3 regions of the Paenibacillus sp. F4 genome follow, and region 2 is predicted to be linked to each of the others. Evidence: a T-box and tRNA genes for the amino acid it is inferred to sense, from the RefSeq annotation. Region 2 holds a T-box; the other regions hold tRNA genes.
What was found. A T-box is a leader RNA that pairs with one kind of tRNA and senses whether it is charged. The one in region 2 lies ahead of leuS (leucine--tRNA ligase), so its partner is inferred to be a tRNA-Leu.
Positions count from the first base shown of each region.

Region 1: it has a tRNA-Leu gene. The T-box ahead of leuS (leucine--tRNA ligase) is inferred to sense a tRNA for this amino acid. The anticodon was not compared.
Region 3: it has a tRNA-Leu gene. The T-box ahead of leuS (leucine--tRNA ligase) is inferred to sense a tRNA for this amino acid. The anticodon was not compared.

Region 1 is NZ_POVS01000009.1:440,188-445,836, reverse strand. It holds gene C1T21_RS09030 (xanthine phosphoribosyltransferase) at 62-634, shown strand; gene C1T21_RS09025 (hypothetical protein) at 736-1,080, shown strand; gene C1T21_RS09020 (hypothetical protein) at 1,221-1,442, shown strand; gene C1T21_RS09015 (carboxymuconolactone decarboxylase family protein) at 1,560-1,889, shown strand; gene C1T21_RS09010 (YhjD family protein) at 2,032-2,568, opposite strand; tRNA gene C1T21_RS09005 (tRNA-Leu) at 2,791-2,875, shown strand; gene msrA (peptide-methionine (S)-S-oxide reductase MsrA) at 3,155-3,667, shown strand; gene C1T21_RS08995 (divergent polysaccharide deacetylase family protein) at 3,793-4,728, shown strand; gene C1T21_RS08990 (N-acetylmuramoyl-L-alanine amidase) at 4,703-5,464, opposite strand.
Region 2 is NZ_POVS01000017.1:453,795-459,443, reverse strand. It holds gene C1T21_RS20780 (ComEA family DNA-binding protein) at 1-354, opposite strand, end outside; gene comER (late competence protein ComER) at 650-1,495, shown strand; gene leuS (leucine--tRNA ligase) at 1,476-3,914, opposite strand; T-box leader at 3,976-4,233, opposite strand; gene C1T21_RS20765 (tautomerase family protein) at 4,418-4,807, shown strand; gene C1T21_RS20760 (class I SAM-dependent DNA methyltransferase) at 4,880-5,649, opposite strand, start outside.
Region 3 is NZ_POVS01000009.1:531,974-537,622, reverse strand. It holds gene C1T21_RS09525 (hypothetical protein) at 1-151, opposite strand, end outside; gene C1T21_RS09520 (hypothetical protein) at 451-966, shown strand; gene C1T21_RS09515 (GNAT family N-acetyltransferase) at 1,037-1,543, shown strand; gene C1T21_RS09510 (N-acetyltransferase) at 1,653-2,087, opposite strand; tRNA gene C1T21_RS09505 (tRNA-Leu) at 2,481-2,565, shown strand; gene C1T21_RS09500 (NAD(P)H-dependent oxidoreductase) at 2,706-3,236, opposite strand; gene C1T21_RS09495 (winged helix-turn-helix transcriptional regulator) at 3,436-3,792, shown strand; gene fabV (enoyl-ACP reductase FabV) at 4,009-5,172, shown strand; gene C1T21_RS09485 (hypothetical protein) at 5,305-5,508, opposite strand.

The sequences.
Region 1 (5,649 bases), on a different contig from region 2:
TGAAAGCGGCGGGTGAAGTATGGTACTTTTACCGCATAGGATTGCCGTGGGAGGTCATGTAATGGAAGTATTAAAGAAACGAATTTTAAATGAAGGCGTGATTGCATCAGATCAGGTGCTGAAGCTGGATGGTTTGCTTAATCACCAGGTTGATCCAGAACTGACAATGGCAATGGGACGAGAGTTTGCAGCACGTTTCCGAGAAGAGAAGATTACCAGAGTAGTGACCGTGGAGTCCTCAGGCATTGCCATCGGGTTTGCGACAGCATTGGAATTGGGTGTACCGTTGGTATTTGCTCGTCGTAAAAAGACCCTATTAGCTGATCCAGACGCGCTGTGTGAACGCGTACCTTCGTTTACAAAAGGTATTGTTACGGATATTATGCTGTCTCGTCAATTTATTCACGAAGATGACCGTGTTCTGTTCATTGATGATATTATTGCTAATGGTGATGCGGCGCGAGGTATGGTTAAAATCATTCAACGCTCTGGAGCGGAGTTGGTTGGATTTGGTGTCGCGGTGGAAAAAAGCTTTCAGGCCGGAGCGAGAACCATCCGTGAGCAGGGTATTCGTGTAGAGTCATTGGTCAAAATTTCGTCGTTAGCTGACGGCAAGATTGAGTTTGCTGAATAGTAACAATTCAAAACTCCTGATCCTTATTTCTAATAATAACCTTTGCATGAGCTTCAATTTCGCTTATAATATAGATAAGGTTTTGGAGAGGAGGCAGCAACATGGGGAAAGAACAATTGACCGAACAGTTTTTTCTGGAAAAACTGGCAGCGGCTAAAGTACACTTTGAGCGTGCCTTGGATTGTAAGCATACGGAATTCGACGATTTGTATCCCTATATGATTGAACATCCTCAGTTTTTTTGGTATAAACGCTATGTGGCCTGGTCTGAGTTGTTGACGTTGGTTAACCTATGCGAAGAATTGTCCTTCTCTTGGAAAGAAGAATTTACTGCTCACCAAGTGGAGTATGTAGATCAGCGAGTGTTGTCTGCACAAGTGCTGGACTTCTGGTACGAGAAGAACGATACAAAAGAACATGATCACAGTGTAAATCAGTCGGGATAATTTGTCGCTCTGTTGGCAATCCATATAAGTAGTAAGAGGAAAGAGACCTAAATGATTCGTTTAGGTCTCTTTTTAAACTTTTTTCATGTATATAGAACCATGATCGTTATGTTAAAAAAGTGGATAAGGAGGGGACAAGGATGATTATGGACGAAGAATTGGATGCTTATCGAATCTCCGGTGAAAAGGTGCGTGTCGTACGCGATGGATTGGAGTCCAACGATGTTGTGGGCATTGTACTCGCATGGGATGATGAACAGGTGCTTATTCGCCGCCAGAATCGACGTGTGGTCAAGTTGGATCGCAGCTATACATACCAGTCGTTTAGCGAGCCGCGTCATAATCCGATAGATCTGGATTAGGAATGGGCTCCAAATGGGTGTTGGATAAAAATAACTGGGTGATTCATTAGGCATACAGAAACTCTAAATCGGACACAGTAATGAAGGAAAATCCAACAGAGAGGACGTGCTGTGTCAATGACGGTTATGGACGAAAAAGTACATGCATACAAGGATCAAATCAGCCATTTGGAAGATCAGTTGCCCGAGGTAGTTCATGCATATCATCGCTTTACCGGAGAGTGCTTTCAAGCCGGCAGCTTAGATGAGAAAACCAAGCAACTGATTGCGCTAGGCATTGGCTTATTTGCCAACAATGAAGTATGCACGTTTTATCACGTGGACGAGGCGCGGTCCAAAGGAGCCAGTGATCAGGAAATTATGGAGACCATTGCTGTAGCCGCAGCGGTAGGTGGAGGACATGCTCTAAGTCAAGGGGTTACGCGTGTACAGAGGGCGTTGCAATAAAGCGAATCATTAATGGATATGCTTATATTTCGTCATAGCGAATATAGATCGATTTGGGTATCTGATGGTTATGGAAAGGAGCTTCCGAGCACAGTTGGTGTCTGCGGACGCTCCTTTCTTTTGCATGTTTGTTGTGCGGGGATTATGCTCTTCTGCTTGCGGCAAAAGCAGCAGGGCGAGACGTTTTACGCTTATAGGCCAAAGAGGATGTAACCAAACTTCGTTCAACGATGCGTAGGGGTTTGGAAGTTGAATTGTTTGATAATTCGGGGCGATGTTTCTCAAGTAAAGGAAGGGCAGCTGTATGGGGCATAGAGGTTGAGAGCCCCAAATATGCTCGCATCCGCTCATACATTTCTTTACGGAATGCTGGCATTGCCATACTGAACTGCTCTTTATTGCCTTTACTTATATAGGTGGCGTGAACGCCGGAGTGGTTTTGTTGTATGTCCAGAACATGAATGTGATATTTATTAAATTCATGTTTTATTTCAGACAGCAGGATCCCGGTACGATCTACACCTGCGTTAACCAATTCGACATAAAGATCAGGGGTTTTCAGCATACCGCTTTCTTCAAGAATTAGGCTGTCCCGCTCAAATACTTTTTGAATAAAGGTAAGGAGCAGATAACTTTTCACAAGAGACCATTCATGCTGAGTAGTTTCTAAAGAGATCATTACCATTCACCGCCTTAGGAAAATGTGAAGATAATTCATAACCGATTGAAGAAAAGGAACCTTTGTTATCTAGAACCTATGTTCCCATTTTAGTTTATTATTCCTTTTTTATCAAGAGAAAATTAACAAACATAAAAGGTTTGACATCTTGATATGAGCATGGTATGATCTATCTTGTCGCCAAGAAAGATTGATCTTTTGAGGATAAACGACAACTTATATGCGGTCGTGGCGGAATTGGCAGACGCGCACGGTTCAGGTCCGTGTGGGCTAACCCCCCGTGGAGGTTCGAGTCCTCTCGACCGCATCCATTAGAAAAGGTCTATAGAATTGCTCTTGTAGCAGTTTTAGAGACCTTTTTCTTATATTTCCGGGGATTTGCTCATAGTTTAAGCTGAACACGTTTCTTGTCTTCACACAAACTATGGATTTCCATAACGGATTCTGACAAATTACTTGATTTCTTTTAGGTGGGATTTTTGCAAAATCCTCAAGTTCATAAACAATTTTTTTATAAGGCTATCTTTTAAGATATGATAGAAAATAACGCACTTTATGATGAAGTTATTGAAAGGTTGGATGTACGATGGAGAAAGCAACGTTTGCAGGTGGATGCTTCTGGTGTATGGTGACTCCGTTTGAGGAGCAGCCGGGCATTCATGGCATTGTGTCAGGATACACTGGAGGAACGATTCCCAATCCGACCTACGAGCAGGTTAAAACAGGAAACACAGGTCACTACGAGGTGGTGCAGATTACTTTTGAGCCTGAGCTGTTTCCTTATGAAAAGCTGCTCGAATTATATTGGCCGCAAACAGATCCTACCGACGGGGAAGGTCAATTTCAGGACCGGGGTACACAGTATAAACCCGCAATTTTTTATCATACAGAGCAGCAACGTGAGCTTGCACAACAGTCCAAGGAGCAGTTGGCACAAAGTGGACGTTTTGATAAGCCAATTGTAACGGAGATTCTTCCTGCTTCAATTTTTTATCCTGCAGAGGATTATCATCAGGATTACCACAAGAAAAACGTGAAGCACTATAAGGAAGATCGGGCCCAATCAGGTCGTGATGAATTTATTAATAAGAACTGGTAAGCAGCTTTAACATACGTTTCTACGCACGATAAGGCAGATCAGGGATTATTCCATGGATCTGCCTTATACATATTTAGACGACGTTACTCACACAATGAAGGGACAGAGAAGGAGGCTGACCCGCAATGAGTACACGACGGAAGCTGCACATGAGAAATATAATAAAAAAGGCTTTAAAGGAATCTCGCGCTCGGAAAGAGCCAGCTTATGTACCTGTATTCCATTCAAGCTCCAAAATGCGAAGAACCATAGTACTCTGTATTTCGGTATGCATGTTATTCATGGTCTGTAGTACTGGTGTTGCAGAAGCAATAGACAAACAGGACGAGCCGCAAAGGATGGTTGCTGTCATTATTGACGATCTGGGAAACAATATGAAAGGAACTGAGCAAATTTTAAATTTACCCGTTAAGATTACCGTTGCTGTGATGCCCTTCCTGCCTACAACCAAGCAGGACGCTATGGAAGCGCATAAGCGCGGTCATGATGTCATCGTCCATCTTCCAATGGAGCCAAAGCAGGGGAAGCCCGAATGGCTTGGGCCTGGAGCAATTAAGGCTAATATGACGGATGAAGAAGTACGTGCGAAGGTGACAGCAGCCATTAAGGATGTTCCTTATGCGATAGGGATGAACAACCACATGGGTTCCAAGGTCACTTCGGATAAGCGCATTATGTCCATTGTTCTTGATGTTTGTAAGGAGCATGGACTATTTTTTGTCGATAGCCGTACTAATTATTGGTCAGTGGTCCCTGAGCTTGCCGCTAAAAAGGGAATGCCACCAGTACGAAATGATGTTTTTCTGGATGATGTCCATAACCTCGCCCATGTGAATCGCCAACTTACAAAAGTGGTTGAATGGCTGGATGAGCACAACACCTGCGTAACGATTGGGCACGTCGGCGTGTCTGGTATGTACACATCCTCCGCTCTTCATTCGTCGGTTCCCAAGCTAAAGGAGCACGCCAAATTTGTGGGTATTAGCGATTTGGTACGAGCTGTATGGGGATGGACGGGAGACCCAGCCACCAACACTACCATGCCGTCAGATGCGCAATAATGCCTTCGGCAATAGCTTCGGCAACGCTTTTTTGACCACGATCCTCGGAAAGCATAGCTCTGTCCTGTTCGTTACTGATAAATCCAGTTTCTACAATTACAGCAGGATGCTGAATTTTATTCAAAAGATAAAAGGGCTTTCCGTACACTGTTTTTCTATTCATGCAAAATAAGCGGTTTAATGAATGCTGAATCCGTTCAGCTAACAGATAGCTGCTGCCTTCATCCTGATACAGTACAATGGGTCCCCGTTTTTCGGCACGTTTGTTCCAATTGACATGCAGGCTTACAACCAAAGCGGTGGGCAGTTGTTCTGTTAGGCTTTTCCGTTGGGCGAGGTCTTTAAGGTGCCGGGATTTGGACTGCAGCCAACGGTTGTCGTCACTCAGTGCGTAGTCCTTGTCCCGATTCAGGACAGCAGGATATCCCTGGGAGCGTAAAATCAAGTACAGCTTTTGAGCAATGGCGAGATTAATATCTTTTTCCAAAATTCCTTTATGACTTGTTCCACCATCCACACCGCCATGGCCTACATCAATCAGGACAACGGGCTTGGCAAAAGCGTGATAGGACGAATGTACGTTGGGTGGACCCTCTGTATACTTGTTCGGTTCGTTACTTTTCTCGTCGGGCTGAGCAGCTATATAGGTAAACGGGGCAAATACAGCACTGCAAAGGATGCATAGACTTAACCCCAGCCCTGTCAGCCATATTTTGTTTAACTTTTTTTTGCTCACATTCTATTCCTCCAATGGACGAATTGATTATTTACTGAAAAACCATGCATAACAAGCATCAAACCTAAAGCAGCGTAGCTGCCTTCAAATATGACAATTAGCCTTGGGATAACTGTTATGTTGAAGATAGTATGTTCCATTTAAGGGAAACCATGCATAGTTATTCCCACAGGGGTTAGACCTTT
Region 2 (5,649 bases):
AACACCTGACTGCTTTACGGTACTTGAATTTCCCGCAATAGAGTTTTCGCTCACAGCAGCAGATACACCAGTAGAAATCTGCATAGTATCACGTTTCACATTGTCAGCGGCTTCGGCATTCCTACTGCGCTCAGCTTTGTCTGAAGGTTCTTTTACAGCAGGCTTTATCTGGGCGTAGTCACTGCTGCGCTGCGACTCATTTGGCTCTGCCTCCATCGCCACAGCCTGCTCCACCTTATGGTTAAGTAAAGTCCACTCTTCTTGCGGCTCAGAGCGCTGTCCTCCGGCAAATAAAATAAGTCCACTCCCGATTACAGCAAGCGTTATCGCTGTTCCTGTCCATACACGTTTCATTTCCGTATCGTCCCCTACTCCACATGGATTTCAGGAAATTGAGCCGACTGAAAACACCGTCTCAATCAAACAGAGCAAGTCTGTCCAATTCCCGTTAAACCGGAGGGTGCAAACAACCTCCATACGGTCTCGCTGTGAGCATTTTTACAAAAAAGTGGTACGACCCCGGGCACGATCTAACATGCTCAGACATAAAATTCGTCATGTCGGCCAAGACCAGGCGCATACACTAAGAAGAATGACAGCTGACAGCACAGCGTCTATACCGCAAAGTATGAAAGGAGGACGTTGAACAATGAAAGTTGGATTTATCGGGACTGGCAGCATGGGAAGTCTGCTAATTGAGTCTTTTATTAATTCTAACGCACTCAAGCCGCAGCAAATATCAGCAAGCAATCGAACGCATTCCAAGGTAACCGAGCTAGCCCGTCGCTATCCAGGTTTGCATGCAGCCCAAAGCAACCGTGAAACGGCAGCGGAAAGCGATGTTCTGTTTATCTGTGTGAAGCCGCTGGAATCAAAAGCCGTAACGGATGAAATACGCAACGTCATTACAGAAGAGCAAATCGTCGTATCTATCACAAGCCCGGTGCAGATTCGTATTTTGGAACATGCACTGAAAGCCAAAGTGTCCAAAATTATCCCCAGTATCACCCACCAAGTGGGCAGCGGAGCCTCACTATGCATCCATGGAAGCCGGATTACAGAGGAGGATCGCACCCTTCTGGAAGAGCTTATGTCCCACATCAGCAGGCCGATTCGGGTTAAAGAATCTTATACTCGGATCACGTCGGATTTTTCGAGTTGTGGTCCTGCTTTCTTGGCCTTTTTTATGGACCAGTGGATTCAAGCCGCAGTTCAAGCTACAGGTATAGACCGTACGGAGCTATGCGCCCTGGCCGGTGAAATGATCATCGGCACTGGAAAGCTGCTCACGGAAGGCGGGATGACACCAGCCGAGTTACAGGCCAGAGTGGCTGTTCCCGGAGGTATTACCGCCGAAGCTCTCGCATTGTTGGACATCAGCCTGCATAGCGTCTTTCCCGAGCTGATACAGGCCACGCACAACAAGTATGAAGAGGACATGCAAAAGGTAGATGTCTCCTTCGGCTTAAAGCCGATTAACCGGCAACAATATTAACCAGCTTACCTGGAACAGCAATTACCTTGCGGATCGTTTTGCCGGCCAGTGCCTGCTGAACATTGTCCAACGACACAGCGAATGCCTCCATCGCTTTAGCATCAAGATCCTTGGCAATCGTTGCACGCTGCACAATTTTACCATTCACTTGCACAACAATTTCCACTTCGGCGTCCACCGTCCATGCTTCATCATAAGCAGGCCAAGCCGCGTAGGTAATGCTATCATTGTGCCCCAGCAGCTGCCACAATTCCTCAGCCAGATGGGGTGCAAGCGGCGACAGCATTTGCACGAAGTTTTCCATTGCTGCACGCGGCAGAAGGTCTGCTTTGTATGCATCGTTGGTGAAGATCATCAGCTGACTGATCGCTGTATTGAAGCGCAGCGCATCCAGATCTTCGGTTACTTTTTTCAGCGTTTTATGCCAAGTACGATTGAACTCATCGCTACCGCCGTCATTTGTAATTTTATCGTTCAGGCTACCATCCTCGGAAACAAACAGGCGCCATACGCGGGACAGAAAACGATGTGCTCCCTCTACCCCATTCTCATTCCATGGCTTGGTCGCTTCCAGCGGCCCCATAAACATCTCATAAATACGCAGCGTATCGGCGCCAAACGTATTGACAATATCATCAGGATTAATGACATTACCGCGTGATTTACTCATTTTTTCATTGTTGTTGCCCAAAATCATACCCTGGTTGACCAGCTTATAAAAAGGCTCTTTCGTTTCCACTACGCCGATATCATACAGTACCTTATGCCAGAAACGGGCATACAGCAAGTGAAGAACCGCATGTTCCGCTCCGCCAATATACAAATCAACAGGCATCCATTCACGCTGTTTTTCTTTGGATACAAGCTCTTTGTCATTTTTCGGATCAATAAAGCGCAGGTAATACCAACAACTTCCTGCCCATTGCGGCATTGTATTCGTCTCGCGGCGTGCTTTCATACCTGTCTCAGGATCAATGGTTTCCACCCAATCTGTTGCGTTCGCCAGCGGGGATTCACCTGTACCTGAAGGCTTGATGTTGTCCATCTCCGGCAGTACGAGCGGAAGTTGGTCCTCAGGAACCGTTTTGATCGTTCCATCCTCCAGATGAATTACCGGAATGGGCTCGCCCCAATAGCGTTGACGGCTGAACAGCCAGTCACGCAGGCGGTAGGTGACTTTGCCGTGTCCTTTGCCCTCGGCTTCCAGCCATTCAATCATCTTCGGAATCGCTTCCTCGTTGGTAAGTCCATTCAGCGGGCCTGAATTGACGTGCGGTCCATCCTCAGTATATGGCTCATTAGCCACATCTCCACCTTGGACAACCTCAATGATATTCAATCCGAATTGCTTGGCAAATTCCCAGTCACGCGCATCGTGAGCAGGTACAGCCATAATCGCTCCAGTTCCGTAGCCCGCCAGTACATAGTCAGCAATCCAGATCGGCAGCTTTTCGCCGTTCACCGGGTTCACTGCATAAGCTCCTGTGAATACGCCTGTTTTATCCTTGGCCAGATCCGTACGCTCCAGATCGCTTTTACGAGCAGCTTGTTCACGGTACTGTTGTACAGCATCCTTTTGCTCAGGCGTAGTGATAATATCGACCAATTCCTGCTCTGGTGCCAGCACACAGTAGCTTGCGCCAAACAGTGTATCTGGGCGGGTTGTAAATACTGTGAGTTGCTCGTCATAGCCTTCAATTGGAAAACGAACCTCTGCCCCGGTAGACTTACCGATCCAGTTCCGCTGCATATCCTTAATACTCTCAGACCAATCCAGTTCCTCCAGATCATCCAGCAGACGATCCGCGTATTCCGTAATTTTCAGCATCCATTGACGCATTGGTTTACGGACGACCGGATGACCGCCACGCTCACTCTTACCGTCAATAACTTCTTCATTCGCCAGCACTGTTCCCAGCGCTGGGCACCAGTTCACGGGTACTTCAGCTACATATGCAAGGCCGCGCTTGTACAGCTGGATGAAGATCCACTGTGTCCATTTGTAATAATCAGGATCCGTCGTGCTGATTTCACGATCCCAGTCGTAGGAGAAGCCGAGCGATTTGATTTGACGGCGGAAGTTATTTACGTTTTTCACCGTAATTTCGCGTGGGTGCTCCCCTGTATCCAGCGCATGCTGCTCGGCAGGCAGACCGAAGGCGTCCCAACCCATCGGATGCAGTACGTTGTAGCCGCGCATTCTTTTATAACGTGAAACAATATCCGTAGCTGTGTAGCCCTCTGGGTGGCCTACATGCAGGCCGGCTCCAGATGGGTACGGAAACATATCCAAAGCATAAAACTTCGGTTTGCCCGGCTCTTCCCCGGTGCGGAACGTCTTGTTCTCATCCCAATATTTCTGCCATTTTGGTTCAATACTTTGCGGTTGATAGCCGTGCTTCGGCTGTGTGTCTGTCATTGTCTTTTCCTCCTCAAACGGTATGCAACAAAAAAACCTCTGCATCCCGTAGCGTGTCAGCGCTAGGGACGAGAGGTTATATTCCCGTGGTACCACCCTAGTTAGCAGAAAGCGTTCTTCGCGTTCTACTCCCTTTGCACCTGATAACGGAGGTGATCCGATGCGGGTTAATAACAGGATACAAGCACCTGTATAGGGCGTTCCTGCGTTGGACGCATATCTCCGAGGCGAGTTCACTTTGCGCTGTCAACCGGCTTGCACCACCCGCCGGCTCTCTACATGTCCAGACAAAGCTACTATTCCTCATCAGCGATTGTTTAACCGTTAATAATGGCACTATTATATTGAAAACCGCGAAAAAAGTCAAATAAGGACTATCTTTGGTGTTAAAGACCCTCTTCATACTAATTGTTCATGACACATGCATACGAATGTTTTATAATAACTTCGAATTAAATTGATGCAAATTGAGTTGAGTTGAGATAAGAAAGGTGAGCTGAGACATGGCACAGATTAAAATTTTCGGAATAAAAGAAGCTCTAAATCCAATCAAAAAGCAACTTTCAGAGGTGATTCATTCTGCTGTGGTGGATGCATTCAAATACCCTCCAGACAAGAGGTTTCATCGTTTTTTTCCTATGGATCAGGAAGACTTTATATATGCCGATGGTCGCTCTGAGGCGTACACCATTATTGAAATCAGTATCTTTGAAGGCAGAACGACAGAAGCTAAGAAGCAACTCATTAACCTGTTATTCCAACGAATTACGGACTATTTTGGCATTGCTCCACAGGATCTTGAGATTACTATATTTGAAACGCCCAAACAGAACTGGGGCATCCGGGGTGTACCGGGTGATGAGCTTCAGTTGAACTATAAAGTGAATATATGAGTGCAAAAAGACGCCCTTCATGTCATCATGAAAAGCGTCTTTCTTTTCCTAAATTTGCTCAATGAGTCTTCACTATTTTACAGCAACATAAAACAGTCTCGCCGCGTCATCTTCTGCTTCTACCCATTCAAAATCCGCATATACCTTCACATCACGAAAACCCGCTTTGGACAATTCTGCCTTCATCCAGTCTGGATCATAGGCACGCTGTACATGAATTTCCTCGAAACGCTGATACAGATCGCGTCCTTCATGTTCTGCTTTCGCAAAGATACTAAGATGATGCTCAATTTCACAACGGGGAGTGTCCAACGCACATGTCCAGATATACGAGATAGAGCGATCATCCAGTACGAATGGTTGCTCTTCATCATAACGTAAAAACGTCTGGGGATGATGTACATCGAACAAGAAGGTTCCGCCAGGCTTCAGACCAGCATGCGTTCTACGAAAAGTAGAAATTATATCTTCTTCCTCCAACAAGTAATTCAGACAATCGCAAAAAGAAATTACAGAATCCACAGGCTCGGGTAAAATCCATTCTCTCATATCCTGCTGTATCCAGCGAACGCTTCCCTCACGAAACAATCGCTGTCCCTGGGGAGTGGTTTCCATTTTGCGACGGGCTACTGCCAGCATGTCAGAGGATAAGTCGATTCCAGACACTTCGAAGCCCGAGTTAACTAGGGGAATCGTAATCGAACCCGTTCCACAGCCCAGCTCAGCCACCGTATGTGGCATACCGTACTGATCCCAAGCCTGCCGTGCAAAGCGTAACCAGTCCGGGTACGGCATGTCCTGCATCAGCTCATCATACACATAGGCAAACTTCCGGTAAGAAG
Region 3 (5,649 bases), on a different contig from region 2:
CATTTGGCTCCTGTTCATCATATTCAAGTAAAGGGGCAATAGTTGTTTCCTTTGCAACTGGTACGGAATTTGCTTCTTCGGCTAAAGCAACACTGGCAGAAGTACTTAGCAGAAGTGTAAGGCCTAATGAAGCTAACAACGTTTTTTTCATGAATAATCTACCTCTCTTTTTTGGGATTTATATTCATTTATATGAATATATTAGTAACTGTTTCTGAGTTAATTGTATATCAATCGCCAGGAAATTGGAATAATAAAAAGGAATATTTATCAATAAAATAAATATAATAGAACATTTTGTTACAGAATTGAATTTTTCATGTTCACAAGTTTGTCCTAGGAGTTCCGTTTAGAGGATACGTTTCTTGGAGGAAAATATATGGTATACTCTTTAAAACTTGGACATGACTTGGGAAATAAATTGTAACGATAGGCAGAGGTGAATTGCACATGTTCGACCCGACCGTTTTTGATAATTTAAAAGTGGCTATAGAAAATACGGTTTACGATCTGGATAATCTGGATTCACGTATTGATATTACGCAACGAATCGATAGATTGGAAATGTCCGTGATGTCGCGTGAATTTGCTGTCCAATTCAGATTGAGGGAACAGCCAGGTGTGACGGCAGAAATTCAACTAAAGGCGGATTTAAACAACTTGGCTGCGGAAATTTTGGAAATCAAAGATCAAATTCCGGGATGTGTCTTGTTGCTGAGTTTTTACATGGAGATTCGTGAGATTGAGTCACAATGCAGACAGATTGAAAATATACTGACCGAAATTTGGAAACCTGATCTTCGGCCTGTCCAAACGCTGAGTTTTAATTATGAAGAGAAGGTTTCTACATACCAAAACAAGATCGAACTTCGGTTTTCCAGGCAAATTAACGAAGATCAGATGGAGGATATTCCAGAGCTGTTGGAGCATATTTTGCTGACGCTTATAGAATTAAACAAGGTCTAAACGGTTAGGGTCCTAATGGAAATAACATTAGTAGACCAACAAGTTAAGGTTAGAGGGGTTGAAAATATAAATGAATGAACTTGAATTCTCTAGAGTATATGCGATTATGGAGGCTGCTTTTCCTGAAACGGAATGTAGAACATTCGAGTCGCAGAGGGCTCTGCTTCATCATCCGTGTTATCGCTTACTTACCAAAAAGGACGAACAAGGGCAAACAATTGCTTTTTTGGCAGGGTGGGAGTTTACAGATTTTCGGTTTGTAGAGCACATTGCCGTAGATTCGGCTATACGAGGCAGCGGGTTAGGCAAAGAGCTTATGAGCAAGTTTATTTCACAGTCCGGTAAACCAGTAGTACTGGAGGTGGAGCCGCCAGTGGATGAATGGACTCGGAGAAGAATCGGTTTTTATGAGCGTTTGGGGTTTCATATGAACCATTTTGAGTATGTACAGCCCCCATTAAGAGAAGGGCAGGATAATCTGAAGCTTCAAATTATGAGCTATCCTGGTGCGCTGGCTGAACAAGCGTTTGCTCCGTTTAGACAGATTTTATATACCGAGGTTTATGGGCTTAAATGAGAGACTATATAAAGTCAGTTGTATTATATAAAATAAAAGGCTCTGCTTATGCCGTATTTTTACGGGAGCAGAGCCTTTTTCTTTTTAGGGCTGAAGGTGCTTCATTATGTTAGTGTCTTGTCCATATCATGACAAACTCTTTCTCGCCAGTCTCGGAATCTATAGATTCCTCTTGAATGGTAAATCCATTTTTAGTATAAAAGTTAAATGCTTTCGTGTTCGACTGGTATACCTTCAATTGGATCTGATCATATTGCTTCTTGACCCAATCTAGTAGTAACTTGCCATAGCCTTTTCTTTGAAGGTCTATGCGTATAAACAGAGCCGCCAAATACCCATCCACCATGGAAACGAAGCCGCCAATAGTATGATCATCCTGTATGATAGCATAGTTTTGAGCTAGAGGGAGGTAATTGCTCTCCATCTCGGTCACTTGTGATCTCCAATATTGCGGATCAATAAAATGATGGGCTTCTATGGAAGCATCCAGCCAAATGGCTGCCAAATCCTTAAATTCTTCAACATTCACTGGTCTAATAGACATCGTATCGCCTCTTTTCATAGTATGTAATCTATTCCGATAGTTAATGATGAGAAGTATGATGTTGAAATAAAAAAGACCGTCCGTAGACGGTCTTTCTACCCGTGGCGCCTAACTAAAGCTTTGATCCGTATCCCGCGCCTCCGTCAACTCTGTAAATTAGAGAATAACGGACCGGGTAAGGGATACGCTCAACATGTGATTATTGATGTTGACGCACCTCCTTTCCTGATGCTTCCATATTACCATATCTGGTGTGTGATATCCAGTTATTTTCGAATGTTTTCAGGAAAAATTTATAGAGAATATTATATAAAAATAACTTGATTTTATGGTTCATGGGAGATATAATCTTAATTACGATGATTGAAAAACATCGGTATGAATACATAATATGCGGTCGTGGCGGAATTGGCAGACGCGCACGGTTCAGGTCCGTGTGGGCTAACCCCCCGTGGAGGTTCGAGTCCTCTCGACCGCATCTTACCCTAACAATTACAGGTTCTTGGATTGGCTGGATGCCACCAAGAGCCTGTTTTCATATGGTCAAGAAGCTCCGTGTGTTGCTCATCTCCTGGTGAACGGCATTTATGGTCATGTTATCAGAAATAAATAATCATTCTATTTATACTGGAATATATATTTAATATAGTCTTTTGCACTCTGATTAATTTCTTCATCGCTCGCTTGAAATGAGGCTCCGAAGACAGCAAAATAGGGTAATGATATTGCACCAACATGTACTGTGCTGGCTTTAAAAGGTGTTATAACTTCATCTACAGTAAAAGAAACGGAACCAGTAGGTAAATAATTTTCTTTTTTATCGCCAATGGACACTGCTATCCCTAGCTTCTTTCCTTTTAGCTTATTACCTTTTGAACCATAAGCCCATCCATGAGTAAAAACATCATCCAACCACTTTTTTAATAAAGGTGGGTAACTATACCAATATAAAGGGAATTGAAATATTACATTGTTATGTGCTTCAAGTAACTTTTGCTCTTTCAAAACATCAATGCTCCAGTTTGGATACTCTTTATAAATCTCATGAATTGTAATTTCATGGGTATATTGAAGTAATTCTTGTTTCCATCTTTTATTTACTCTAGAATCTTCAATATTCGGATGAGCTAAAATCACAAGAGTTTTCATCATAAATCACCTTTCTTGCGTAACATATTTTGCTTTTTGTAGATACTCATATTATTATTCTGTACGCTTCAAAAAAAGTAAATACACACAATAAAGTAAGATAGTTACTTGAAAGTGTGCATTGGACTTAGAGTGAAGATATGCCATTATAGAAATAATTAGATAAACTTTGTTATTTTAGCGTTGAAGAGGTGGTACTATGAAACAATATAATTTAGGCATAGAAGCAACACTTGAGATCATCGGAGGTAAATGGAAATCATTAATCATATGTTTATTAATGTCTGGTAGAAAAAGGACAAGTGAATTACAGCGTAGTATTCCAGGCATTTCTCAAAAGGTTCTTATACAGCAACTTCGCGAACTTGAAAAGGATGGTATCATAGGCAGGCATGTGTATAATCAAATGCCTCCAAAAGTGGAGTATTATATAACGGAATATGGAATTACAGCAAATGAAATTATTGACTTAATGTGTTCTTGGGGTAGAGCTAATATCAAAATAAGACAACAGCAAGGAGAAGATGTGATGTTGTTAGAAAATGATTCAAAATGAATAGTGGAGTAAAAGAGCGTTGTAGACTGTGATGTTTATGGCGGTTTTCTTTTTTTCGTAGAGTTGCCAGTTTGGGGATATCTGTTGTAGCAGCATACTCCTCAGGTACCTTCAAGTACTATGCTTTGTGTTGAGCCGCAAGCTAGTTTACTATATAGTTATGACTGGACTATTCCATCTATATTAAATCAATGTCTAAGTAGGGGGACCCTTGCAATGATTATTAAACCGAAAATCCGTGGTTTCATATGTACGACTGCGCATCCCGGAGGATGCGCGGCTCATGTCAATCGTCAGATCAACTACATCAAAGACAGCACGTCAATACAAGGAGCTAAAAAGGTACTTGTGATCGGAGCATCTACTGGATATGGGCTGGCTTCTCGTATTGCTGCGAGCTTCGGTCTGGGAGCGGATACCATAGGGGTATCCTATGAACGTCCCGCATCAGAGGGGCGCACGGCTTCAGCAGGCTGGTACAATACGGTAGCCTTTGAAAGAGCGGCCAGAGCAGCTGGCTACATAGCAGAAAGCATTAATGGAGATGCTTTTTCTCATGAAATTAAGCAGGAGACGTTGAAGCTGGTAAAGGAAAAGTTGGGCAAGGTAGACCTGATTGTGTATAGTGTCGCTTCACCACGACGGACACATCCCGATACGGGTGAGACCTTTAATTCCGTTCTCAAGCCTATCGGTCAATCTTTTTCTAATAAAACAGTGAATACCAATACAGGTGTCGTATCAGAAATTACGCTAGAACCGGCTACGCAGGAGGAAATTGAGAACACCATCACGGTAATGGGTGGCGAAGATTGGTCCTTGTGGCTCAAAGCGTTGGAAGAAGCTGATCTGCTGGCTGAAGGGGTAACCACACTGGCTTACTCTTATATTGGTCCCGAAATTACGGAGGCTATCTATCGTAAAGGAACCATTGGCCAAGCTAAAAATGATTTGGAAGCTACAGCACATACTCTAACAAAGCAACTGGAACGTTATCATGGAAAAGCCTACGTTTCTGTGAATAAAGCTTTGGTTACACAATCCAGTTCGGCTATTCCAGTCGTACCATTGTATATTTCTTTGCTGTTTAAGGTCATGAAGGAAAAGGGACTGCACGAGGGATGTATTGAGCAGGCACAACGTCTGTTCGAGACGCTATACAGTGGGTCCACTGTGGAAACGGATGAAGAAGGACGCATCCGTCTGGATAACTGGGAAATGAGAGACGATGTGCAGCAGGCTGTCAAAGCGGCTTGGTCCGAAATCACTACAGAAAATGTATCTGAATTGGGCGATCTCGAACAATACCGTCTGGATTTCCTCCAATTATTTGGATTCGGGTTTGATGAAATTGATTATGAATTAGACGTTAATCCATAGGTTGATACAATTTCGTAAGTAAATATTTGTAAAACAAAAACGGGTACTCTCAAGCGATGCAATTGCTTAAGAGACCCGTTTTTTATGTATATTGGCAAAAAAACAAGTTGCACTCGTTTTCACTAACAGCATTTATCGAGAATTAGACGTGGAAAGCGACTTACGGTGCAGCAAGCGAAAAACGGCAATGGTAATGATAATCCCCACAACGCCAAAGACTGCAACAGAAGTCAGAGCTCGATAGGCTTGCCAGCCGAACAAAAATGCAATACCACTGCCAAACGTTGTACCTGCCAGTAACCCAAGTGCGCAGGCAATATCCGTTCCAAATTTCATAAACATGTTCCTTTCGAATGTATAAATTAAAAAGCAACTTGTACTTTTTCGCTGGACTTGGACACATACTTGTGCGTACAATTAAATAGTAATCGTTTTCAAACTGAATCTATTTATCATTATGGATCATTTTCGTGTAAA